2 linked regions of the Runella sp. SP2 genome follow. The protein of the gene in region 1 binds, or shares a complex with, the protein of each later gene. Links are inferred from orthologs where the notes say so. Each region holds a gene or a part of one and is shown in the gene's direction. Other genes may lie near its edges.

Region 1 (10,808 bases):
CTCGAACCTATTTTTATGGAATCAGTCCGACGGTTTGTAAGAGGGCTTAGTTAAGCCGATTTTTCTGGCTGGCAGACCACCCGATATACCATTTGTTTGGCCAAAGGCAAAAGTGTTTCCTGCACGGGGTAGTCAATCGGTGATTCGACCAGATAAGTGGCAGGATTCGGCAATTCAAGACGCTTGCGAATCAGGGTCAGCTTGAGATTTTCAAAGGTGTTCGCCATGTTCTTTGGCACCGACTCAATGTACTTCGTTTTGATAGTCTGCTCCTCACTACTCTCAAACAAACGTACGTTGTACTGAAAAATATCGGTTGCTTTCTGGGTTGTTCGGTAAATAAACAGGTACCCTTCTTTCAAATACAAGGGCATGATACCTACGGGGGTAAATACCAATTTCGAGGCAATGTCTTCGGATTGGTCTTGTCCGCGTGTCAGCGTTTTCTGAAAAAGTGGCAGAGAATACTCTAAAATGCTGTCAATTTCGGTCATTTCTTCACTCTGTGCCACTTGTTCGTACAAAAATTCCATTTTTTGTACATCTACCCCCACAATACGCTTTCGGAAAGAGGCTAAAAATTGCTTTTTTGACTGCCTCAACTGCGCAGAAAGTTTAAAATGTTTTTCAACCTCGGGCAAATACGGGTACAGTTTTTGCTCGTCAAACTGCGAATTAACTCCCTGTAAATAAGCCTTTAACACATATTTTTTATACTCAAAGTCTATCAATCCTTCGGTGAGCCAGTTATGATTCAATTTTCTCATGTCTTAAAACTTTCAGTGGTTGAAAACATTCGGAAACCTGTGCATATCAAGGGGAAAAATGGTCTTTACATCTTATCTACCACCTCTTCCTTCGACTGTCCCAAATTACAAAAAAAAGCAGCACAACCAAATAATATCAAAGTTTTTTTTGAAATCTCCCAATGATTATTTTGACAATGTCAGACTTTCCCAAGTCTTTACTACAAAAACTGAAAAAATGTCAGACTATAATTCAATTTTTGAGCTGGCATAGAAAATGAGTTAAAAAGAGACGACAAAACTTAGTACTAAGTTCCAATAGTTGTAAAACCATCAAAACCCCTGATAATCATGTCAGAAGTAAAAGTTAAACCATTAGCTGATCGCGTTCTAGTGCAAACTGCACCTGCTGAAGAAAAAACTGCATTTGGAATCATCATTCCAGACACTGCAAAAGAAAAACCACAACGTGGTACTGTAGTAGCAGTAGGTCCAGGTAAAAAAGACGAGCCCCTAACAGTAAAAGTAGGAGATACTATTTTGTATGGTAAGTACGCTGGTACCGAAATCACCGTTGAAGGCCAAGAGTACCTTATCATGCGCGAATCTGACATTTTCGCTATTATCTAAATCAATGCAAATGTGGCAATTTGATAATTCGGTAATTTGATAATGTATATCAGCCCAGTTTTCAGTTGCTCTATTTTCAAATTTCCAAATTCCATAATTTTCAAATTAAAAAACAATGGCAAAGAAAATATTCTTCGATACAGAAGCTCGTGACAAAATCAAAAAAGGTGTTGATACACTTGCTAACGCAGTAAAAGTAACGCTCGGACCTAAAGGCCGTAACGTTATCATTGACAAGAAATTCGGCTCACCTGCTATCACCAAAGACGGTGTAACAGTAGCGAAAGAAATCGAATTGAAAGATGCGATGGAAAACATGGGTGCTCAACTCGTGAAAGAAGTTGCTTCTAAAACTGCCGATGCTGCTGGGGATGGTACAACGACTGCGACTGTATTGGCGCAAGCGATTTATGCGATCGGTTCTAAAAACGTAGCCGCTGGTGCAAACCCAATGGATTTGAAGCGTGGTATCGATAAAGCTGTTTTGGCCGTAACTGCTAACCTTGCTTCTCAAGCCCAAACGGTAGGCGACGATTTCAGCAAAATTGCTCAAGTTGCTACTATCTCAGCTAACCATGACGAAGAAATCGGTAACATGATTGCTGACGCCATGAAAAAAGTAGGTACTGAAGGGGTAATCACAGTTGAAGAAGCTCGCGGTACTGAAACTGAAGTAAAAACAGTAGAAGGTATGCAGTTTGACCGTGGTTATTTGTCACCATATTTCGTGACAAACGCGGAAAAAATGGAAGCCGAATTGGAGAAACCTTTCATCTTGATTTCTGAGAAGAAAGTATCTTCAATGAAAGAATTGTTGCCTGTATTGGAAGGTGTTGCTCAAACTGGCCGTCCATTGTTGATCATCGCTGAAGACGTAGATGGCGAAGCGCTTGCAACATTGGTAGTAAACAAAATCCGTGGTGCCTTGAAAGTGTGTGCGGTAAAAGCGCCAGGTTTTGGCGACCGTCGTAAAGCCATGTTGGAAGACATCGCAATCTTGACTGGCGGTACAGTTATCGCCGAAGAGCGTGGTTTCAAATTGGAAAACGCTGACCTTTCTTACCTAGGTCACTGCGAGAAAATCATCATTGACAAAGACAACTCAACGATTGTGAACGGTTCGGGTGACCAAGAGCAAATCAAAGCCCGTGTTAACCAAATTAAATCACAAATCGAAAATACAACTTCTGACTACGATCGCGAAAAATTGCAAGAGCGTTTGGCGAAATTGTCAGGTGGCGTAGCTATCCTTTACATTGGTGCTGCTACGGAAGTTGAAATGAAAGAGAAAAAAGACCGCGTAGATGACGCCCTTCACGCAACTCGCGCTGCGGTTGAAGAAGGTATCGTAACTGGTGGTGGTGTTGCACTTATCCGTGCCATCTCTGCATTGGATGATATTCAAGCTTCAAACGATGATGAAAACACAGGTATCAACATCATTCGTCAAGCGTTGGAGTCTCCACTTCGTACCATCGTTGCCAACGCAGGTGGCGAAGGTTCGGTAGTTATCAACCGCATCAAAGATGAAAAAGGCGGTTTTGGTTACAACGCCAAAAACGACACTTACGAAGATCTTTTCGCAGCAGGTATCATCGACCCTAAGAAAGTAACTCGTTTGGCACTTGAAAACGCTGCGTCTATCGCAGGTTTGTTGTTGACAACTGAGTGTATGATTGCTGACGAACCAGAAGAAAGCGCTGGCGCAGGTGCAGGTGCTCACGGTCACGGTGGTGGCATGGGCGGCATGATGTAATCAAGAGCTTCCTCATAGTAGCATACAACGAAAGCCCTCGGACTTCCGGGGGCTTTTATTTCGACCAATATTTACCTACAGTTAATCGTTAATTGTATTGGTTAAAGTTAACAGGTTGTTACTTACGCCAGAAAACATTTTAAGTAGTTTTATACAGAAAATACTCAGTATTCGTACTTGCTTAAGTAGTTAGAATAACAAAATTTTTCCCTTTACACCAATACATTTTCATTAGTTTCCGTCTAACAAACAATTGATTTCATTTCTCCTGCCCTTAGCATAGCTAAAAAATCGTTAAAATTTTGTTATTTTAAGTTTTTAAATAAGCACTGTCAAAATGACAGCCCAATCATGAAAATTGACCCAAACGAACTATATACTCGACTCATGTTGGCGGAATCAGACATTGATAACCTCGAAATACTTCCCCTTGGAGGTCCTGAAGGCGACGATGAGCCGATTGAAATGCCCGATGAACTAGCCATTCTTCCCCTTAGGAATACCGTTTTGTTCCCTGGCATGGTCATCCCTGTGACAGTCGGACGCCAGAAATCCATTCGTTTGGTTAAAAAGGCGTACAAAGGCGACCGAATTATTGGGGTCATTGCCCAAAAAAATCAGGATAAAGCCGAACCTACCAGTACAGATTTGTACGACATTGGGACGATGGGCTACATCATCAAAATGATTACCCTTCCCGACGGTAACACCACAATTATTTTACAAGGACGCCAACGTTTTAGGGTTAGTGATTACGTTCGCGAAGAGCCTTATATGATTGCTAAAGTATCTCCCATCGAAGATTACTTTCCCAATCAAAACAAAAAAGAGTCAAAAGCACTCATTCAGTCGCTGCGTGACTCCGCACACAGAATTCTTCGTCTCAATCCAGATATTCCTCAAGAAGCGCGTATCGCTTTGGATAACATAGAAAGTCCAACGTTTTTGACCCATTTCTTATCGTCAAATCTCAATGCCGAAGTAGCCGAAAAACAAGACTTGCTTGAAAAAGCTACCATCGCTGAACAAGCCGTCAAGTTGCTTGAGCTGATGATGCGTGAGATTCAAATGCTCGAACTCAAACGCGACATTCAGTCGAAGGCCAGTTCGGACATTGACCAACAACAGCGCGACTATTTCTTGCGTCAGCAAATCAAGGTATTGCAAGATGAGCTAGGCATGGAAACCCCCGAACGCGAATTGGAAGACATTCGTTTTCGCGCCTCAAAGAAAAAATGGCCAGAAAGTGCCAAAAAACATTTTGACAAAGAGGCACAAAAGCTCCAGCGTATCAACCCAATGGCACCTGATTACCCCGTGACACTCAACTACCTCGAATTGATGGTTGATTTGCCATGGGGGGAATATACAAAAGACAATTTTGACTTAAAGAGAGCACAAAAAATCCTTGATGCTGACCACTTTGGACTAGAAAAGGTCAAAGAGCGTATCATTGAATACCTTGCCGTTCTCAAACTTAAAAATAGCCTCAAAGCTCCTATTTTGTGTTTGTATGGCCCTCCAGGGGTAGGAAAAACGTCGTTAGGAAAATCAGTAGCCAAAGCCCTCGGACGTAAGTACATCCGTATGGCATTGGGTGGTTTGCACGACGAAGCCGAAATCCGCGGACACCGTAAAACATACATCGGGGCGATGCCAGGCAAAATCATCCAAAACATCAAAAAATCGGGTTCTTCCAATCCTGTTTTTATCTTGGATGAAATAGACAAAGTAAGCTCTAATTTCCGTGGCGACCCTGCATCTGCCCTGCTTGAAGTGCTCGACCCCGAACAAAACAACGCCTTCAATGACAATTACCTAGAGGTAGAATACGATTTGTCGCGGGTAATGTTTGTTGCAACCGCCAACTCATTGGAAAGTATTCATCCCGCCCTACGCGACCGCATGGAAATCATTGAGTTGACGGGCTATACGGTGGAAGAAAAATTGCAGATTGCAAAAAAATACCTTGTTCCAAAACAACGCAAAGACCACGGTTTAGACAACAAGTCTTTTTCAGTTGACGACAAGGCATTGGTGAAAGTAATCGAAAACTATACGCGCGAATCGGGAGTACGTAACCTCGAACAAAAAATTGGTACGCTCGTTCGTAAGATTGCCAAGTCGATTGCGCTTGAAGAAGAATATCCGAAAACAATCAAGGCCGAGCACATTGAAAAATGGTTAGGTGCCGAAATCTTTGACAAAGATTCTTACCAAGGCAATGACACGGCAGGTATCGTAACGGGCTTGGCATGGACGTCGGTTGGGGGTGAAATCTTGTTTATCGAATCAAGTTTGAGCCGTGGAAAAGGAGGATTAACCCTTTCTGGACAGCTCGGGGATGTTATGAAAGAATCGGCCATTACAGCGCTTTCGTACCTCAAAGCCCACTCGGACGACTTGGCCATCGACTACCGTATTTTCCATAATTACGATCTTCACATCCACATTCCTGCGGGAGCGGTGCCAAAGGATGGCCCTTCGGCGGGTATCACGATGCTGACGTCGATAGCCTCAATTTTCACCCAACGTCGCATCAAGCCACATTTAGCTATGACGGGCGAAATCACCCTTCGTGGCAAAGTATTGCCCGTTGGAGGCATCAAAGAAAAAATATTGGCCGCTGGCCGCGCGGGCATCAAAGACATTATTATGTGTTCAAAAAACCGCAAAGATGTCGAAGAAATAAATGCTAGTTACATCAAAAACCTGACGTTTCATTACGTGGACACAGTTCAAGATGTGTTAGCGATTGCTTTGTTGCCCGAGAAAGTTAAAAATCCAATGCAGTTTATTTTGCCCGAAGAAAAAAAGGAAAGTACCTCCTTATCGGTCAATTAAAGGAATCTAAATGAACGTTTTTGCGTTCCCAAAGGTGTTGATAGGCAACTATCAACACCTTTTCTTTACCAATTTTACGTAATTTTACGCCCCCAAAATAAGATCATCCTCCGCATGTCACAAAAAGAAATCAAGTTTACCATCGAACAAGACGCTGAAAGAATCCCAGAAAAAATTTATTGGGAAGCAACCGACAATCCAAATGAAGGTCTCGAAGAAACCAAAGCCATTGCAGTAGGTGTGTGGGATCAATTCCACAAAGGCACGTTGTTCATTCCTCTTTGGACCAAAGAAATGGAAGTGTTTGAAATGAAACGCTTTTGTATCGAAATGCTTGGCTGTGTAGCTGATACATTGCGTAATGCCACTGGTGATGAAATCATGGCTGCCCAAATCGACGAAGTAGGCTTGACCCTTACCAAACGTCTCCAAAAGGAAATGCAAGCAGCGAAGTAATGTTCGATGAAGTTCAAACTCACCATCCACCAATGATACAAATAGGAATCGTCGGGGCGGCAGGCTATACAGGCGGCGAACTGCTCCGTATTTTAGTCAATCATCCCCACGCAGACATCCGCTGGGCACATTCTAAAAGTCAAGCAGGCAAACCCGTTTATGCGACCCATACCGATTTATTGGGTGACACTGAATTGGCTTTTTCGGGAGAAGACATTGCCAGTTTGCTTCCATTAGAGGGGTTAGATGTCATCTTTCTTTGTTCGGGGCATAACGAATCGAAGAAGTTTTTAGCAGAATATTCAGTTCCAGAAACTGTCAAAATCATTGACCTCAGTACTGATTTCCGCGACCAGTCCAATGGCTTTATCTATGGTTTGCCTGAGCTTCAGCGGGAACAAATCAAGACGGCGACCAAAATCGCTAACCCAGGTTGTTTTGCAACAAGTATCGAACTTGCTTTACTTCCACTGGCAGCGGCGGGGCTTCTTACGAACGACATCCACGTAAGCGCCATCACGGGTTCTACAGGCGCTGGACAGTCGTTGAGTGCTACCACCCACTTCTCGTGGCGTAACAACAACATTTCGATTTACAAAGCCTTTACGCACCAACACCTCAAAGAAATCAAAATGAGTTTGGCGAGTTTGCAAGAAGGTTTTAACAAAGAAGTTAATTTTATTCCTTACCGTGGCGATTTTACCCGTGGTATCATGGCCAATGTTTACACACATTTTACAGGCACATTAGAGGAAGCCGTTGCTCTTTATCAATCGTTTTACGCATCTCATCCGTTTACCCACGTAACGACCCAAGACATTGATTTGAAGCAAGTTGTAAACACCAACAAGTGTTTGATTCAATTACAAAAACACGGCAATAACCTACTGATAACGAGCGAAATAGATAACCTTACCAAAGGAGCTTCGGGACAAGCTGTTCAGAACATGAACCTTCTCTTTGGCCTTTCCGAAGACGCAGGTTTACGATTGAAAGCTCCTTCGTTTTAATCATCAGATTAAGAGTTTTCGAAGCCAACAGTCGAAGTACAGAACAGACTGTTGGCTTTCTTGTTTTCGTTAATGTATGTTAAGAATGGAAAGCCAAACCGTTTTTAGTTAATTTTGCACGTTCTCTAATTCAGTACATTAAACTGACCAGTTTTTCGCAGCCCATGATTTTTTCAAATAATCGTTTATTTCATTGCAACCCTAAAGGGCTTTTGTGCGTATTACGAATAAAATACCTCATAGTTCTCATGGGTTTACTTTTTACCTTACAAACCAACGCCCAACGCCCAACCCCAACGGTTGCAGGCGAAGAGAAGGTATTTTTATTAGGTGCCGATAGCATTACCATTAGTAAACTTCTTGACGGGAGCGAAATCCGACGGGTAACTGGCAAAGTAACTTTCCAGCACAAGGGGGCCATCATGCACTGTAATTTGGCCATCCATAATGTGTTATCAAATGCACTTGAAGCCTACGGTAATGTAAAAATTGTACAAGGCGACACCGTAACAGTCACAGGCGATACCTTGTTTTACTATGGCAATAGCCGTTTGGCAAAAGTTTCGGGAAAAACAGTAACGCTTAAAGACCAAAAACGTACCCTTACCTCCAATCGAATTGAATATGACATGGCAAGCGGCATTGCGTTTTATCCCAACCGTGGAAAAACAGTAGATGCCGAAAATACGTTAACAAGTAAGCAGGGGTATTACGACACCAGAACAAAAATCTCGACCTATTACCGAGACGTGAAGTTGGTCAACAAAAAATATACCCTTACCACTGATACACTTGTTTATAACTCGCTAACAAAAATTGCAGACTTTAGAAGTTTGACAAAAGTTGTGAGCAAAGACGGAACAGTTGTCGCTAAAAATGGTTCTTATAACACAGAGACAGGCGCGTCGATTTTCCGAACAAGAACAACCATAGACAACCCCGATTACACCCTTACTGGCGACTCATTGACGTTTGATAACCTTAACAAGCGGGGATTTGCCAAAGGCAAAGTAGAGTTAGTAGCCAAAAACGACGAAACTATTTTGAACGGGGATTTTGGGCAATACGATGGAAAACTTGGTAAGTCGAAGGTCTGGGGACACGCCCTCACGCGCACCATTATCTCCAAAGATACCTTGTTTATGCACGCCGATACGCTATATTCCGTTGAAATTAAGTCTGACTCGCTTACCCAAAAATCAAAGCGGCAGAACCTGAGACAAAAAAACGTTGAAAGTGATTCGACAGATGAACAAAAACCTCGGCAATTGATTGGCTATAAAAATGTTTTGTTGTACAAAAAAGACTTACAAAGCAAGTGTGACTCTTTGATTTATAATTCATTAGACTCAAATATAACCTTTTTAAAGAAGCCGATAATCTGGTCTAAGCAATACCAGATGGAAGCCGACTCCATCATTGCGCAACTGGTAAATCAGAAGCTGAGAACGATGTATTTGAAGGCAAAATCGTTTGTCATTGCTCGGGATACATTGCTCAATTTTAACCAAGTTAAAGGCAGACGAATTACGGCTTCTTTTGATGACAGTACTCGATTACAAAAAGTTTTTGTAGAGGGCAACGGGGAAAGTGTCTATTTTGTAGCCGACGACGCCATGAAGCCCATGGGGATGAACCGCGTAGAGTGCGCCAAAATGACCCTTAATTTCAAACAAAATCAAGTAAAGCGAATACAATTTGTTGGACAGCCCGAAGGGCGGTTTATTCCACCACAAAACATAAAAGGTGACGAAAAGCAACTAGAAGGCTTTAGCTGGAGAGACAAAGAAAAACCAACAAAAGAAGAAATTTTTTCTAGGGCTAACTTTAAACCTAACCCGCCCACGGTTGTCAAAGCGATAGAAAAAGCCCCCGAAAAACCCAAGGCAACAGTCAACAAAGGGGGGGTAAAACCGAAAGTAAAAACAAAGTCAAAAAAACTTTAGAAAAGAGTGAAACTTTTTTACGTTTTTTCGTCGTATATATTGTACAACCGCAAAATAATTTTTAACAACATTTTAAGTTCCATTTTTTGATTTTCAATTAATTTCAATATATTTTTGTCCAACCATTAGAGCCGACACTATGCTCATTTCGTCCAAGATCAGCTATGAAGAAAACTATACTTACATATACATTGCTCACTTGCTTCAGTTTACTGACGCTTGGTAATGTATTCGCCCAAACCGATGCCAATCGAAATAAAAGTCGATTGAACATTGGTAAAAAGCCCGCAGAAAGTACTGCGGCAAGTTTAACGAAGATTCCAAGTTCGCTCGATAGAAGTATCAAATTACGCCCAAGTGCGGCTATTAATGCCTATTATCGCTCGGTAATGCTTAATACACCCGCAGCAACTGGCAGCGCAACTGTTAATAAAAACCGTACAACCAAGGAGTCTGCAAGCTTTATCGCTACCGATTCTCGCCCTTCACTTGATGAAACGAAATCGGAAGACTTGCTCTTTTTGAGTGACAAAATCCGTGTTTTAAATGCGTATCCTAATCCTGCCAATGATTACACTGAAATTGATTATCAAATTTCTGGTACGGTAGGAACAGCAAAAATCACCCTTTTTAACGTGATTGGTAACAGTGTGGCAGAGTACGAATTGGACAAAAACGACCGTCAGCTTCGTATCTCAACCCGCGAAATGCCAACGGGTGTTTATTTTTACCGCTTACTTCTCGAAGGTAAAGCAACTGCAACAAAAAAATTATTGATTCGTCATTAGTATCGAATTCTATACAAAAGCATACTTTTATAGCTTTATATTTCGTTGGGAGATATAAAGCTATTTTTGTATTTTTGTGCCCGCTATGCGTAAGACCCTATTCGGATATACACTGCTCTTCTTAACTACCCTCGTTTTGGGTTCGTGCAGTAAGTTTTCAAAACTTCAAAAAGAAGGAACCCTCGAACAAAAATACGAGGCCGCTCTCCAATATTATAAAAAGGCGGACTATTATCATGCTGGTCTTCTTTTTGAAGAAATCACTCCCCTTCTCAATGGGAAAGATGCTAGACAAGCTGAACTTGCTCAGTTTTACAATGCCTATTGTAATTTTAAGCAGGCTAATTATAACATGTCTCAGTTTTTGTTCAAAAACTTTTATGAGACATTCCAACGAAGCGAATATGCCCAAGAATCGTTGTACATGCACGCTTACTCGCTGTACAAAGATTCTCCTAATTTCAACTTAGACCAAACCAGTACTTTAACGGCGATTGCGGCCCTTCAGGATTTTATTAATACTTACCCTGAAAGTGCTTTTCGCGAAGAATGTACAGGGCTTATCTTAGAGCTTCGTGACAAGTTGGAGAAAAAAGCCTACGAAAAAGCCAAGCTTTACTATCAAACAAGTG
Region 2 (17,197 bases), 720 kb from region 1 along the record:
TTTTACCCAAACAAACCTACCCCAACCGCACGGGCGTTCATCCCAACACGGCTTTCGGTTTGGTGTTTGCCCTTGACTACGCCCGTACGGTTAAAAATGCCGCTTTTGAAGCCAAAATCGTCGAAAAAGCCAAGTATTTTTATCTAAACAATACCCAAGCGCCCGCCATCCAAGAACCCGACGGTTCCGATTTTCTATCGCCAAGTCTGGAAGTAGCAGACCTAATGCGACGTATCCTAACACCCACAGCATTCACCAAATGGTTCAATGGCTTTATGCCTGCCGCTGGCTTGCAAAACATCCTTAAACTCCCCGTCATAAGTGACCGAAACGACATGCAGATTGTTCATTTAGATGGACTTTCGTTGAGTAGGGCTTGGTGTTTGAAAGGCATTGTCGGAGCCCTTCCTAAAACCGACTCCCGTCGGGCAAATATGCTCAAAGCTTCTCAACATTTTATCAATACCACCCTACCCCAAATCACCAATGGTGGCTACGGCGGCGAGCACTGGCTGGCTTCCTTTGCATTGTATGCATTGCAATAAAAATGTGGCACAATTTTTGATAACACTTTCATTAACATGCTCATTAACACTCAATTAATGAGCATGTTTTCAAAACAATAGTATTCCTTTTTAGATGTGCATTTTTCCTACACTCTCGCAGGAAACGGCATTATTTTTGCTTCTATTTCTCTGTTGATATGCTTCAACACTCGCGTTAAAAACGCATTAATTTTTTCTATTTCTTACACTTCTTACTTACCCTATGAAACAACCATTTACTACACATTGGTGGAGGATTTTGCTATTTTGGTGCCTATCCATAGGTGCAATTGCCCAAAATTCAACCACCTCTCAAGAAGCCAACCTTGGTGGTTATTTTTTGAAAAAAGTGGTTAGTAATTCGACCATCCCAACTGGAGTTGGGTTTACGTACACAATCTTTTATACCATCCCTGCTGGCTCACCCGCTACGACCATCACGGATGTAGTGCCTAGCCCATTGGTGGTTGACAACGTCATTGCAACGGCCGTATGTGGTACGCCAAGCGTATCTCAAACAACCGTTGTGGGAGGTACCCAAGTTTCTTATCAGATACCCTCGACGACGTCAACTTGCTCGGGGTCTTTTCAAATCAACGTGAAGTTTCCCGCTGGAACAACTTGTAACGGAGAAACCGCCCGCAACCGCGCTTGCTTACGAACCTCCACAGGTGCTGATCTTTGTACAGGCTACGTAAGTACCACCGCCCAAGCCACCGACCCGTGGAAAGTCTATAAAGTACCCAGCGGCCTAGCTTACACGGGTGGTACGTGCCAATGGGCGACGTTGAGCGACACCGTTGAATACATTGTCTCGGTTTATAAAAACACGGGATTGTACGGTTTTCTCAATTTGGAAAATGCCTCCATCGTGGATCGAATGCCCGCGGGTGCGGTATTTGTTAGCGGCGCCCCCATTGCTCCCGCTACGGGCACTATCACTGCTTCGGGCACCAATATCACTTGGACAGGCTTAGGAACGCTTGACGCTACCCAAAACTATTTCCAGCGGCAGGCTAAAATTAAAATCTATTATCCTGGTTTTGCCGTCAACACCAGTCGCACCAATAAAGCAGTTTTAACGGGTGATTTGGGCAAACCCACCTCTCCCAATTGCGGTAAACACGCCGATTCACTCCAAATTTGCGTTACCAAATCGGCTCCCGTTACCTCTGGACAAATTAGCAAATATTCTTATGTATCGGGCAATGCTCGTGGCTGCGCAGGCTATTACAACATCGTCGTCTGCAACAATGGTACCTCTCCACTCTCCAGCTTCAATGTGTATGACAACATCCCGACGGGCATTACGGTCACGAGCATTCAGGTAACAGGAACTGCGGCTAACCCTGTCACTGTCAATGTTAATTCTGCTAACGTTTTGGTCAATGCCACTTCGACACAAACTTACACTGCCACGCTAGGGACTAACCCCGCCATTTATTTTCAAAACAATGGTACTTTAGCCGTGGGGGCTTGCGTTTCGTACCGCATCAACTTTACCATTAACTCCCTAGCTTCAAGCAGTATTATGAACTGTGCGAGCTTGAGGTATCCCATGCCTAATCCTACGACGGTTCGTACTTCTTGTAATACCATCGCGATTTATCCACCAACAACCAACGTTTGTGCTTTCAAAGAAATTTGTAACAAGCAAACGACTTATAATCAAGGGCAAGTGTTGCGGTATCGTTTACGGGTTCAAAACATCGGCACAGCCGTACTATCGGGCGCTTACATCAATGATTTGTTAAATGCAAATTTGCAGTACGTCGGAAACGAAACCTACTATATATCAAGCAATTACAGTCCAGTATGTACGGCAGGCTCGGGCATTCCTATTGGAACTACTGCCTGGACGGGCGTTTCTACCGCTCACGCAGGAAATAACCTGCGTTGGAACATCCCAACCATCGGTACTAGCTGCGCCAATGTCTATTACCCCAACTGCGGCCAATACGGCACGGCGGGCGTCCCTTTTTACTTCATCGAATTTGACGTAAAAGTCCTCAACAATGCTGCCGTTGGTGTTATTCCTAACTTCTTTAGAGTTCATTCCAACTTGTCAGCAGTGCTAGCTACTTCCAATACCGAATATCTCACAACAAACGCGGTTTTTGGCTTTACGTTGGATAAAAAATTAAGCAAAGACAACGGAGCAACCTTCGCTACTTCCGCAGTTACCAATCCAAATACAAACGTTATATATCGCTTGGGATTGACCAAAACAGGAGCTGCCCTCAAAAATTTGTTGTTTTTTGACATGCTCCCCCGCGACAACGTAACGACGGATTATTTGATGCTCAACCGAGCGGTAAGCCGTGGTAGTCAGTTTGATGTTTTGCACCAAAATTTTGTGGGTGCAACGCCATTGAGTGCTTCCTCCACTTATGCCAATTCGGTCAACATTTGCCTTCCTGACCTATCGTATTCGCCTGGGGGATGTAACACCACCACTTGGACAGCCTCAGCGGTTAGTGCTCGCAATGTAAAAGCGAATTTTGGCAGTAGTTTTATGCCAACCGCTACGCAGCAATACGACTTCAGGGCTTTGGTAAGCGCCTCGGCCCAAAACGCCCAAAAAGCCTGCAATACCTTTGCCGCAACAGCGGCTGCCTTGATGTACATCAACAACGCCAATACCGACGTAAACCTCACCCCATGTGAGTCTAACTTGGCCTGTGTTTCCATTGACGCGGCGGCAGTAAATTGCTGTGAAAAAACCCAAATTGTTCCGACCGACAAATTGTGTTGTAGCAAATTGAAAGTCGCGTGTCCCGTAAAACAAGTCAAAGTTACTTTGACCAACGGCACGTTTACGAACTTGGCATGGACCTGCAACCCCGCACCAACCAGCTACGTAGGAACGTCCACCTATACCTTTACTCCAACGGGTACTTGCGATTCCACGACCGTTGATGCGTGTTTCAAAGCTACCTCGAGCGGCAATGTAGTTATTACTTACAATATTACGTTTGCCAATGGTACTACATGTATCAAAACCGAGTCGAAAAAATGTTGCTGTACTCCTGCCATTACCGTTCCCAAAACAGCCTGTTTAGGATTGCCTGTAACGTTGCGCTTGGTAACAAGCGATTGTCCCGTTCAGAATGTACTTTGGAACTTTGGCGATGGATTCACCTCTACGGCCCTTAATCCAAGCCATGCTTATACTAATCCAGGCACTTATACGGTTATACTCACCTACGACAATGGCTGTGGAAAGCAAACACTTACGTACCAAATTGTGGTAGCAAAATGTGTATGCACCGTCACACCATGTATCAGTTATGCAGCTACGGGCTTACAAGTATTGTTTAACTCAACAGGAAGTGCCAGTACATACCCTATATCCGCCTACCATTGGGATTTTGGTGATGGCAACTGGTCAAACAGTGCTACTTTCTCACACACTTACCTCAGTGCTGGTACTTACAACGTTTGCTTAACTGTTTATGCTGACAACGGAAATGGCCCTTGTGAGTGCGTAGCCAAAGCTTGTCGCACCATCACGGTAACGCCAGGAATGGGAACTGCTGGAAATTGTGCCCAAATGCTACCTGCCAACCTCTTGTCAGAACCTTCTAATGCTGCTGCACGAGAAGCCGCCGTTGAGGTAACTCCTGCCCTGGAAGAAGAAAAAGAATTGGAACCATCATTGCTAAAAGTAATGCCCAATCCATTTGAAAATGTAATGAAAGTGAAGTTGGATAACTTGCTCAAATCAAGAAGTTTGGCCGATAAAACTCAGCTCGAACTTCATACCATTCAAGGCAAGTTGGTCAAATCAGTGTCACTTACTAGCAACGCAAATGAAATAGAAGTATCAACCCAAGAGCTTCCCGCTGGTACGTATATCTTATCGTATAAGCGAAACGGTAAGGTAGAATCTTCAGTGAAGGTAGTTAGGGAGTAGAAATAAAGAACCTCCCGAAAGTTTTGAACTTTCGGGAGGTTGCTGTACGTCTTAAAGTTAAGTATTTATAGCGGCAAGAAGTTAAGTACTTTTGTTTTTTGATATACGCTCATACAAGCAACAACCGATGGGACAAGCGACCAATACAGCGATACGGCAGTCATTACTGGAGTTAAAAGCCTCAGGTAAAACACTAAAATATATTAGTGAACACTTAGGTGTTCCCTATGCTACCCTGCGAAACTTATGGCATAAACACCAAAAAACTCCCCAATCAAATTTACGAACAGCATATGAGAACTGTGGCAAAAAGCCGCCCAGTAGATCCGATGTGATTTATCGAGGAGCTCTTTGGCTAAAACGTTTACATCCAAATTGGGGAAGCCCCTTGATTCATATGCACCTGGTCAATCGCTATGGTTGCTCTCAGGTGGTTCATGTACGCACGATTCAACGTTGGTTTTTGTCAGCTCATATGAGCAAACCACGTTCCTAAAAATTAGAACCCAAAATTGGGCAATCAACACAGGTTCATAACATCTGGCAGGTAGATGCCAAAGAACGATTAAGCTTAGAAAATGGTCAATCAGCTTGTTATTTGACCATTGTGGATGAAAAAAGTGGAGCTTGTCTGGAAGCACCCGTTTTCCCCCTATGCCCGAATCAATCAAGTGCCCATTGACCAAATACGGCAAAAACTTATTGAGGTTTTCAACAAATGGGGAAAAGCAGGTTGTTTTAGAGTAGATAATGGCGAGCCATTCGGAAGTCCTGCTGGGGCACCTACTCCGCCTTTAGCGCTGTGGCTTATCGCTCACGATATTGATTTGACTTGGAATAAACCTTATTGTCCACAGATGAATAATCGCGTTGAGAAAATGCAAGATACCACTCAACGCTGGGCAGAAGTGCAAGCTTGCCGTTGTTTACAAGAATTACAAGCCAAGCTAGATGCCCAAATTCATATTCAACGACAGCTGTATCCAGTAACTCGGCTGGAGGGAAAAACCAGGGCGATGGCTTTCCCTGAGTTAATTACTAAACAACGCGTATTTTCAAGTAAAGACTTTGATTCAAAGAGAGTTCATGAATTTATTGCAAAAAAAATCTACACTCGAAAAGTATCATCAGTAGGACAAATTACGCATTTCGGACAAACGATTAGGGTAGGAAAAGAATTTGCTCACCAATTTGTCCAACTTAAATTCAAGCCAGATACCTTGAAGTGGCAAATCTCGAACTCCACTCAAATTATCAAAAATATTGCCGATAACTGTCTTACTGATGATAGAATCAAAAATATGACCGTATTTTCAAAACAAAAAAACCAATCAAACTAAATGTCTGTTTGAGCGTACCTAACTTTAAAGCGTACAACAATGTTCAAAACTTTCGGGAGGTTCTTTTAATAAACAGCTTGATAATCAATTATCATTTCCACTTTTGTCCAACGACGTTTTTGAACTTGAATTGGATTAATATTCATGGCATCGTCAAATAGATTGGCATAAAGCCCTTTTTCTTCTTTAGTAAACACTGAATAATAACCCACTGGCAGCGTCACTGAAAAACGCCCCTTTTTATCAGTTTTTACTTTTCTGACGAGTTTTGAATTCACTTTTTGATAAAAACCCGCATCTTCACCCGCCTCTACCTGTTTATCATTCGTCAAAGCATAAATATACACCTCTCTCACCACGGGTACTGCTTTGGGAACGGACGCTTTGGTACCGATAGTAGGCATAAAATTTCCAGCCTTCCAAAGTACTTGTCCCGAAATACCTTGGGTGTTTTTTTGAGCCACTGCCAATGTTGCTATCAACAACAAAAGGCAACTACTTAACCAGTGAGTGCGCATAGTTCAAAAGGTTTTATGAATCCCTTACGCTTCCACTTTTTCTAGGGCGTAGATGTCGGTTACTTCATCCAAAATCTCCAGAATATGAGCGTAGTCGAGGGTTTCCACTAAACGCATTCGGTAGGGTTTAAAATTGTTCAAACCTTTAAAATAAGTAGCGTAGTGGCGGCGCATTTCCAAAATCCCCGTACGTTCACCTTTCCATTTAATCGAAAAATCGAGGTGTTTTCTGCACACGCGTACGCGTTCGGCAGTAGTAGGTGGCGCCAAGTGCTCACCCGTTTTGATGAAATGTTTGATTTCGTTAAAAATCCAAGGATAACCGATACTCGCACGCCCAATCATGATGCCATCTACACCAAAGCGGTCACGGTATTCGATTGCTTTTTCGGGGCTGTCAATGTCACCGTTGCCAAAAATTGGAATTTTGATGCGTGGATTATCCTTGATTTTACCAATGAGCGTCCAATCGGCATCCCCTTTGTACATCTGAACGCGCGTGCGCCCGTGCACAGTCAGTGCTTTGATGCCAATGTCTTGCAAGCGTTCGGCTACGTCCTCAATGTTTTTGGTGGATTCGTCCCAGCCCAAACGGGTTTTAACCGTCACGGGCAAGTGGGTAGCTTTCACCACTGCTTCGGTCATTTTGACCATTTTAGGAATATCCTGCAACAACGCCGCACCTGCTCCGCGACAAGCCACTTGTTTAACAGGGCATCCGTAGTTAATGTCAATCAAATCGGGACCCGCTTTGGTCGCGATTTTGGTACATTCACCCATGGTTTCGATGTCGCTCCCAAAAAGCTGAATCCCGATGGGGCGCTCGTATTCAAAAATATCTAGCTTTTGCACACTTTTAGCCGCATCGCGAATCAAACCTTCCGACGAGACAAACTCGGTGTACATCAAGTCAGCACCACCTTCTTTACACACCGCCCGAAACGGCGGGTCTGAGACATCTTCCATCGGCGCCAACAACAATGGAAAGTCGCCTAATTCTATATTTTCAATTTTTACCATTGCTAACCAAAAATTAGTACGTAAAATAATTAATCCCCAAAAACACTATCTTGCGGGGACACAAAGTTCGTTCTTTTTTCTTTATCTCTGAAAATAACCTATTTTTGCTCTCTAAAATTCAACGACACACAAATCGTAATTCATACTTCGTAAATCATACAATAGAAGAATGCCTTATTTATTCACTTCAGAATCGGTATCGGAAGGCCACCCCGACAAAGTCGCCGACCAAATTTCGGACGCCCTTATTGACCACTTCATGGCGTTTGACCCTACGTCAAAAGTAGCCTGTGAAACGCTCGTTACCACTGGCCAAGTAGTTCTGGCAGGTGAGGTAAACAGCAAAACATACCTCGATGTGCAGCAAATTGCACGTGAAGTAATCGCCAAAATCGGCTATACCAAAGCTGAGTACATGTTTGAAGCACACTCTTGTGGTGTTCTTTCAGCCATTCACGAACAATCAGCCGACATCAACCAAGGCGTTGACCGTCAAGCAGCAGATGATTTTGAAAGTAAGGCAAATGCCCAAGGTGCAGGTGACCAAGGGATGATGTTTGGCTACGCTACGCGCGAAACCGACAACTTTATGCCTTTGGCGTTAGACTTGTCGCACAAAATTTTGGAAGAACTTGCCGCTATCCGTCGCGAAAACAAGCGCATCAAGTACCTTCGTCCTGATGCAAAGTCGCAGGTAACCATCGAATACTCTGACACCAACAAGCCTATTCGCATTGACACCATCGTAGTGTCAACGCAGCACGATGACTTTGGCGATGACGAAACCATGTTGGCACAAATTCGCAAAGACATCATTACCTACGTAATTCCACGCGTGAAAGCCAAGTTAAAGCCTTCATTGCGCAAATTGTTCAACGACCAAATCACGTACCACATCAACCCAACGGGTAAGTTCGTAATCGGTGGTCCTCACGGTGACACTGGTTTGACAGGTCGTAAAATCATCGTTGATACGTACGGTGGTAAAGGCGCCCACGGTGGTGGTGCTTTCTCTGGTAAAGATCCTTCAAAAGTGGACCGTTCGGCCGCTTATGCAACGCGTCATATTGCCAAAAACTTGGTAGCAGCAGGCGTTTGCGACGAAGTATTGGTTCAAATTTCATACGCTATCGGGGTAGCTAAACCTTGCGGTTTGTATATCAACACGTACGGAACATCGAAAGTAAAAGGCGAAAATGGCAAAAAATTGAACGACGGAGAAATTGCTAAAATCGTAGAAAGCGTATTCGATATGCGCCCTTATGCGATTGAGCAACGCCTCAAACTACGCAATCCAATTTACTCAGAAACAGCCGCTTATGGCCACATGGGTCGCGAGTCGCAAGTAGTAACGAAAGTATTCAAAAACGCTGGTCAAGTGGCCGAAGTAGAAGTAGAACTTTTCACTTGGGAAAAACTCGACTACGTTGACGCCGTAAAAGCTGCTTTTGGTTTGTAAGCTAGGTGCTTTCGGTTGCTCACAACCGAAAGACATATCAAAGCCCCCGTTCTTAGGTGAACGGGGGCTTTTGTTATCATAAATATTATACCTGACGAAACAATTTCGCGTCGGCCCAAAAAGTACCAAAAGGAACAATAGAGGCAAGCAAGGCCAAAGCCGTTTTTTTTAGGGGCCAGTTGTACTCAATTTTACTCTGTACTACCGCCAATACGTACAGCACAAACAGCAATCCGTGTACCATGCCAATCACTTTATTGGGGCCTGGCATCTCGGCATAATACTTTAATGGCATGGTTATGAACAAGATAAGCAAAAACGAAACGCCCTCTATAAAACCAATGACCCGCAAACGCCCTATTTGAGTTTTTAATAAATCCATCTTTTTTGAAATTTTGGTTGAAAAACGCACCAATGAATTTACAAAGAAAGACGATTTGAGGCTTTAAATTGCTTTTATATACCAAAATATTAGGGCGGCCCAAACAAAATACCCGTTACTTCTCGCCAGCTTTTGGCCTTCCGAACATCCCTAATAATGTCTCGCCACTCGTGAAAATTGAGATAAACGACATTATTGGAAGTAACGGGTTTCGTTAATCCATAAATAGGCCGTTCGGTTTCTTCTTGAAACGTGCCAAACAATCGATCCCAAATAATAAATGTTGTCCCAAAATTTTTGTCGAGGTAGGCATCATTTTTACCGTGGTGCACCCGATGGTGCGACGGCGTGACAAAAATATACTCAAACCAGCGAGGCAATTTGGTAATGACCTCCGTATGAATCCAGAACTGATACAGCAAGTTGATTTGGTAACACATAAACGTAATTACGGGGTGGATGCCTGATAGCCAAACGGGCAGAAAAAAAATGATTTTTATGTGCTGCGTCCACGAATTTCGAAACGAAGTGGACAAATTTAGGTGTTCCGACGAATGGTGCGTTACGTGGGTCGCCCACCAAATCCGTTGTTTGTGCGCAATGTAATGGGCAAAATAGTTACAGAAATCAATGCCCAAATACGCCAACACCCACGCCCACCACGTATTCGGGATGCGCCACGGCACAAGTTCATAACAAAACAAAATCAAACCGACCGTAAGCGCTTTCAATAATCCATTGATGACCAAAGCACCCACCCCAATTCCGACCGACGCTTTCAAATCGTCAGCGTCGTAATGATGGTGCGGGTCGTGGCGTAAGAACCAGTATTCGAGGGCTACAAAAATAAAAATAACGGGGGCAGCATACAGCAATAGCGGCTGCACGTCTTGTTCAAACTGCAATAAAAAAAGCATTAGAATGTCAAATTAAAAATGAGGAATATCAAACAAGAAATCACTAAATATCAATACGTTCATACGCTTTGGTACGGTTGTCGTTTTCGACCCCAAAAAGCTCTACGTACTTTACTTTTGGAATAAACGCATTGTTAGCTAACTGCACAAACACTTTCTGTAACAGCACTTTACGGCCATTGATGTGGGTCATAGCCACGGGTTTATTCTCTTGGTACGTCACCCAAATTTGACGTTTTTTTAACGCATTCAAGGAAATTTCGTAGGTGTTAGCACTAGGAGTTGAATGGTGTTTGTAGCCATACGCCAACCGCCATTGAAGCGTCGAGAGGTCTTCGCGCTGCCCGCGTTCGGCGTACCGTATCCAATATACGTTCATTGGGCTTTCATGGTCTAATTTTTTGTCAGAACCGACATTCGCTTCGTACATGACGGTATTGGTGTTGTTGCTCCGTTGGATGTAGAACAAATGGTTTGATGTGCGCGGAGGCTCGGGAAAATGGAGTTTTGAAGGCGTTTCATCGGCACAAAAAGTACCCAACGCTCCTGTTACCAGAAGCATACTTAAAAATTTCATAGCTGTATAGAGGTTGTTTTTAAGACCTTTGAAGTGATGACAACTCAAAATCACCTTCCCCCTATTTCTTCCACTATTTTTTCAAATAATCTTTTACCGAAAAATACGAAGTAAATAAACCGTCAAAGCACTAATCACCACTTCAAACACTAATAAGGCATTGACAATTCCAACGTGGTCAGACAAGTAGCCAAGAAAAATGGCTGGAATTCCGAAGCCGATGTACCCCATAAACATATAGCCTGACACGGCCCTTGCCCGTTGAACTCCGCCGTAGTTGGCAATCAATGCCAGCCCTCCCACATACGAAAAGCCGTAAGCCGCCAAGCCAATGAGTGTTGTCCCGCTCAAAATTACCCACAATTGCCCCAAATGACTACCCAACACCACCAGTCCAAAGCCCAATGGCACCAGCACATAACCAATGCGAACGGATTGTTTAGGGTCGTTTTTGCGAATAAAAGGTTGCAAGAAAGCGCCCGTCCAATTGATTAATACCAAGCAAAAACCCGCGTAAGGCGTCAGGTTAAATTTTGCCAGTTGCGTTGGGATAATGGCAATGACCGTGCCCGTTGCCGCCCAGCAAATCGCAATAGCCATGTTGACGGGGAAAGAGCCTTTGGGAAAATACGGGAGTCGAAGGATATTTCCACCAATCGGTTTGGGGTTGGGCAACGTAATAAGAAGGATAAGCCCAATAAAAGTAGTACCCAAAAGCAAATAATAGGTAGGCGGAACAAGCTGAAAATCAACAAGTAAATACAGAGTTGTGGCAAGTGCACCTCCGCTGAAACCAATTGCCGTAGAAAGTGAAGCCAAATTAGCGGCTTTGGTTGGGGCATTTTTGTCAGGGTACAACACTTCTGTTAAATAAGCGGTACCAGTTCCCATACTCAACGCCAGGGCAATTCCTTGTAACATCCGAGCAAAAACCAAAGCCGTGACATTGGGAAAAAGAGTAATGACGAGGGTAGCTAAAAATGAACAAAAAACGCTGACAATCAGCACAGGTTTACGTCCAATTCGGTCGGAAATACCTCCTAAAAAAACGTAACAAGGCAGCATACCTGTGATGTACGCTGCCAAGACCAAGGCCGTTTGGCCGTTGCTTAAACCCGCTTCAGCCGCATATACCCGAAAAAGTGGCATCGAGATATTGACGGCCAACGTAACTAGCAACAACGCAAACGAAATAATGCGAAAAGGCGGCATTAGCATACACCCGTTTCGAGGTCACACGCTTCTCCTTGCGTCGGGGCTTGAATGGGGGCTTTTACCGCAATATCTGGCAATGCCTGCAAAAACAAGTCCGTTGGCTGCGCACCCGACACCGCGTATTTGTCGTTGATGATATAATACGGCACGCCGCTCACGCCCATCAAACGGTTTTGATAAAGAAGTTGGTCCACTTCTTCTGCTCCTTTATCAGAGGCAATAAACTGACGAACCTCTTCCGCATCTAATCCTACCGATTGCGCCACTGCTACTACATTTTCGACATTGGCAAGATTAACACGGTCTTCAAAATAAGCTTTAAAAAATGCCTCTACCAGCGCCAATTGTTTGCCTTTTTGCTGGGCAAACCAAACCAAACGGTGCAAACCGTGCGTGTTGGGTGAAATTGATTGGTTCAACAAATCAAACTCTAGTCCTTCTCCCGCCGCCACGTTCGACACTTGGTTGGTCAATTCATAAAAACGCTCTTCTCCGCCAAATTTGGCCGAAAGCCGTTCCTTCATATTTTCTCCTTCCAGGGGCGTATCGGGCGAAAGCTGAAAAGGCAAATAGCTGATTTCAAACGTATAATCGTCTTTGAGTTGGTCAACGGCTTTTTCCAAACGGCGCTTTCCGATGTAGCACCACGGACAAACAACGTCCGAAACAATGTCGATTTTAATGTGTGGTTTCATGTAAACTTTTTTCTTATTTGATTACTTTCAAAACCCGCACGCGTTCGTTATCGTTCATTTTTAATACATAAGTCCCTTGAGGCATTGCCATCGGTAGGGTTAGTTTACTTGATGGTTCGTTGGCCATGACCGACTGCTGTAACCACACTCTTCCCGCCACGTCTGTTAGTGCAACTTCCACTTTTTTCCCCGTAAATTCTGCTCCCCATTGAATCTGTAACGCATTGGCATTCTCCAATGGATTTGGAAATACAATGGCTTCCGTTGGCTTATTTCCACCCACCCCCATGGGCAGATATTTGGCCCGTGCTACCTCCGTTGCCGCCGCAAAAGTGGGAATGCCGTAGCCAAATTGAGGGGTTGGGCTGGCAAAACGATCTCCTGCTCGGCGAATACAATCAATGACTTGCATGGCCGTGAGTTGCGGTTGCGATTGCCAAAAAGCCGTCACCAAGCCCGCAATCAACGGAGCCGAATATGACGTTCCATTGCCCGCCGTTACCGTACCTGCTTGATTTGAAAGTACTGTTAAAGCCCCTTGGGCACAAACATCAGGCTTAACCCGCCCGTCGGCTGAAGGGCCAATGGAACTAAAAGACGCCAACGCTTTGGTGCTGCCGACCGCACCCACTGCCAATACTGAGTCAGCATCGGCAGGAGCTGAAATGTATTTCCACGCACTCGCCCCTTCGTTTCCCGCCGAGGCAACCACTATCATGCCTGTTGCTGCTGCCCAATCGGCGGCCCGTGTAATGAGCGTCGTTTTACCGTTCATGTCGGCATAGGTATAGTCATCGGCTTCGTTATCAAACTGATTATACCCCAATGAAGTGTTGATGACATCGACGCCCAAACTGTCGGCATATTCGGCAGCAATCAGCCAATTGGCTTCCTCCAAACGTGATTCACTATTGTCATCTTCGGTTCTTAGCAACGCATAAGAAGCTCCGTAAGCTGGGCCAATCAAACTATTTTCTTTAAAGCTTGCCATGATGCTAAACACGTTGTTTCCGTGCGAATGGTCTTCGTAAACGCTAGTTTCATTTTTGACAAAATCGTAGGTAGTAACTACGCGTTTTTCGGTAAACAACGCACTCAAAGCAGGGTTGGTATTGGAGTTTAAAAAACCTGCATCCAAAATCGCCACCAGCATTCCTTTGCCATTGTAGCCTTGGTCGTGCATGGCATCGACACCCAACATTTGGATTTGGCTAAGCGAAGCTCCGTAGTTGAAAGCATCCATTCCAAATTTTTGCTGCGTGGCATTGGTTTGTTTTTCGGCCGACAAACGAGCCGTACGAAGGGCACGGTTAAACTCAATCTCTTTCACCGACGACAACGCTCGAATTGCCGTCAGTTGGGCTGAGGTTGCTTCAACCAATACAGCATTCAACCAACGGGAAGTGTACCAAACCTTGGCACCCGTTTGGCGAATTTGAGATACATAACTAGGATTGACAGGCAAATCTCTCGACGTCAACGCAATCCCTTGCCGCGAACGACGATCTACCGAGCGCTGACTCAGATAGGCCGTGGGCTTGTCAGTCGTAAAGGGCGTACCTGTTTTGTCTTTTAATAAAACCAAGTACTTGGCGGTCTGCGCCTGCCCCATCCCACCCCACATAAAAAGCCAAGTAAACACGGCCACAAAAATCCATTTACCCTTCTGATTGTCAATCATTTGTATATGTTTTTTATATATTTATTTTTTCTAGTAAATACCACTTAGAAATCCAAATTCAACACTCTCTCGTCGGGTTGTGAGCAACCCTCACCACACATCAGCAACCCTCACCACATCAGCAACCCTCCCACCTACTCTACGCCTGCACGTTTAAAACGAACGAACTGCCGTGTTCCAAAATCTATTTGTGCCTTGCCAATGCAGGAAGGCGTGGATGAGCAAAATTGCACATTAATTCGTTCCCGATAAATCAACCCCACTCCTACTGCGTATGTTTCTATCCGTTTATCTTGATTCACCAGCGTCGAGTCGTTTTGCTGAACCACGGTTACCGTTCGGTCAAAGGCAGTTCCTGCTATTTTCAACGCTTTATTTACGTCTTTTAGTACATACTCATCTTCCCCCAAATTGTTGTAAATATTCCCATTCCACGAACGTTTTTCGGAAGGAGGAAATACCATTTTTACGTACTCTCGACCACTTTCGTTGCGGACTGCATAATCAATTTTTAACCGTACCGTAAACGTAGAATCTGGCGTCCACGACTGGCCTTCCAGTGTTCGACGAAAACGAGCAATGCGATACACTTTCTCTCCCGCAGGGTCAAGATAACTTTCTGCCACTTGTTCTTTCCATTGAAACGCCCGAACCACTGCTGGGCGCCCAAGGGCTACTTCTACTTCGTTTACGTCATATTCCACAAATCGCCCTACCTCCATTGGGAAAAATTCACTACCTTTCAACGTAGTTCCGCAATCGTCGCAGGGAGAGGTACAAGAATTTATCCCAAAAGTCAAAACCATGCCTACCAAAGTCCAGTTTAGTAAAGAACAATTTCTTAACAAAATGGTCATACGAAAAGCAAAATGTACATGCCTCATTGTCCTATTTTCGTCTTTGTTTGCCAAAATAGACCTATATTAGAATTGAGTTAGAATTAATTAATATTGGAACAAATATAACGGTCTATTGCTTTTTCAACTATCAACCCATCCAAGAAACCGCATGAATTCGCAGTATATAAGGCAAATTGTAGAACAACTTGCCATTTCGACTGGGCAACCCGTTGTAACCCACCGAACGACTTACGATCAAGTCGAGCAAACGTCTTCATATTCAGGAACCGACATCCATCGGTTTATTGAAGATCTTCACCGAAGCGCGCGGCACAACAACCTTACGTTGGTCGTTAATTGCTTACCAAAGAATCAATTTGTTCCATTTATTGAATCGGCTACCCATCCCGTACTTTATTTTGAAAAGCACAATCTCGGACTCACCCCTGTCATCGTCGGTAAAGACTTCCAAGGTGCTAACGTTCAGTGGAGCCCCATCATCGAAAATCGTCCTCATCACAGCTCCTCTGAAGTCTTATCGCCTTTGGTATTTGAAAACCAATCGGATAGTACCAAAAACGGACAAGTGCTGTACATTACGGCATTTCCGATGCAACCTTTGGTGAGCGACGACAGCACCCTAAGTCAAACCGAAAACGAAATTCTCAGTCCCGTTCAGCGATTAATGCGTCTGCTGCGCAACGAACGCAAGGACATTGGTTACATCTATTTTTATGCCGTCGTCGTGGGGCTTATCAGCCTTGTGTTGCCATTAGGCGTACAAGCCATTTTTAGCTTGGTTTCGAGTGGTTCGGTGTTTAGCTCCGTTTATGTACTGATGGGCTTGGTCGTTTTAGGGCTTATCGGAAGTGGTATTATGCAAATCATCCAAGTAGCTTTGGTCGAAACCCTCCAAATGCGAATTTTTGCCAAAGCTGCTTTTGAGTTCACCTATCGTGTGCCGCGGTTGAAATACGAAGCCCTTCGCCAGGACAATCCTACGGAGCTTATGAACCGTTTCTTTGACGTCCTGACCATCCAAAAATCGCTTCCAAAGTTTTTGATTGAGCTCACTGCTGCTTTATTACAAATCATTTTTGGGTTGCTTTTGCTTTCGTTTTACCACCCTTTCTTTATTGCATTTAGTTTGTTTGTCATTCTTATTTTCTTGGCCATCATTCGCATCAATGGCCGTAAGGGAATGGAAACGAGCATTAAAGAATCAAAATATAAATATCGGGTAGTAGCTTGGCTTGAAGGAATGGCCAGTACCTTATTTTCGTTTAAAACGGCAGGTTCGACCCACCTCCCCATTCAACGCATGGACGGACTCGTGACCAATTACCTCACCTACCGTAACAAACACTTCAAAATCTTAAAAGGGTTTTATTACTATTCGTTGGCATTTAAAGTTCTTGTCATCGGTGGGTTATTGATTTTGGGCACCTACCTGCTTGTCAACCGCCAAATTTCGCTGGGGCAGTTCGTAGCCTCCGAAATCGTGATTGTCTTGTTGACGGCGGCCGTTGAAAAATTACTTCTAAGTATTGATGTGGTTTTTGACCTTCTTACTGCCGTCGATAAATTGGGGTACGTTTCGGACTTAACGTTAGAAAAAGAAGGCGGTTTTCGTTTTTCAGCCACTCAGTTCCCCAAAGGACTTGAGCTTAAAACGCGTAATTTAAGCTATACTTATCCCGATGCTTCTCATCCTGCCATCAAAGGAATTTCGATGGACGTTCAACCTGGTGAGCGGGTTTGTTTGACGGGGCAAAACGGTTCAGGAAAACATACCCTTCTAAAATTGCTTTCGGGGGTACTCACTGAGTATGAAGGTAGCCTTATTTACAACGGGATTTCTATGCACGACTTAGACATCACCACCCTTAGGAACTACCTGAGTATGAACTTTCCCAACCAAGAAATTTTCGACGGCACTATTCTCGAAAATCTGACCATGGGGCGGGCAGGAATTACGTTGGAACGCGTCAAAGATGCCTTAGACAAATTACACCTTACTGAAGAAATTGCCCAATTACCCGATGGCCTTGCTACCTCCATTATTTCGGGAGGGCGCCATTTCTCGCTGAGTT

The links.
Region 2: the proteins of groL (region 1) and metK are in contact, whole or in part, in a cryo-EM structure (PDB 8P4O), measured with the Escherichia coli proteins. The link is inferred for Runella sp. SP2 from one-to-one orthologs.

What each region holds. Positions count from the first base shown.
Region 1 is NZ_CP031030.1:1,366,762-1,377,569, reverse strand. What follows is about bases 925-3,811. They hold groL (chaperonin GroEL), read left to right. Parts: upstream 925-1,491; coding sequence 1,492-3,132; downstream 3,133-3,811. Other genes in these bases: lon (endopeptidase La), read left to right, coding at 3,484-3,811; groES (co-chaperone GroES), read left to right, coding at 1,098-1,376. Also shown: DTQ70_RS05800 (TetR/AcrR family transcriptional regulator), read left to right, coding at 1-54; DTQ70_RS05795 (hypothetical protein), read right to left, coding at 51-767; more of lon, read left to right, coding at 3,812-5,976; gliding motility protein GldC, read left to right, coding at 6,091-6,432; argC (N-acetyl-gamma-glutamyl-phosphate reductase), read left to right, coding at 6,465-7,442; DTQ70_RS05760 (OstA-like protein), read left to right, coding at 7,691-9,388; DTQ70_RS05755 (T9SS type A sorting domain-containing protein), read left to right, coding at 9,553-10,176; DTQ70_RS05750 (outer membrane protein assembly factor BamD), read left to right, coding at 10,262-10,808.
Region 2 is NZ_CP031030.1:651,083-668,279, reverse strand. Bases 6,860-9,653 are described here. They hold metK (methionine adenosyltransferase), read left to right. Parts: upstream 6,860-7,508; coding sequence 7,509-8,798; downstream 8,799-9,653. Other genes in these bases: DTQ70_RS02605 (sterol desaturase family protein), read right to left, coding at 9,270-9,653; DTQ70_RS02610 (DUF3817 domain-containing protein), read right to left, coding at 8,884-9,180; dusB (tRNA dihydrouridine synthase DusB), read right to left, coding at 6,860-7,339. Outside these bases: DTQ70_RS02640 (DUF2891 domain-containing protein), read left to right, coding at 1-545; DTQ70_RS02635 (PKD domain-containing protein), read left to right, coding at 769-4,461; DTQ70_RS02630 (hypothetical protein), read left to right, coding at 5,073-5,801; DTQ70_RS02625 (carboxypeptidase regulatory-like domain-containing protein), read right to left, coding at 5,867-6,319; more of dusB, read right to left, coding at 6,344-6,859; more of DTQ70_RS02605, read right to left, coding at 9,654-10,097; DTQ70_RS02600 (DUF4833 domain-containing protein), read right to left, coding at 10,141-10,674; DTQ70_RS02595 (MFS transporter), read right to left, coding at 10,768-11,886; DTQ70_RS02590 (DsbA family oxidoreductase), read right to left, coding at 11,886-12,584; DTQ70_RS02585 (S8 family serine peptidase), read right to left, coding at 12,598-14,265; DTQ70_RS02580 (hypothetical protein), read right to left, coding at 14,400-15,071; DTQ70_RS02575 (peptidase domain-containing ABC transporter), read left to right, coding at 15,274-17,197. UniProt on the Escherichia coli protein: Catalyzes the formation of S-adenosylmethionine (AdoMet) from methionine and ATP.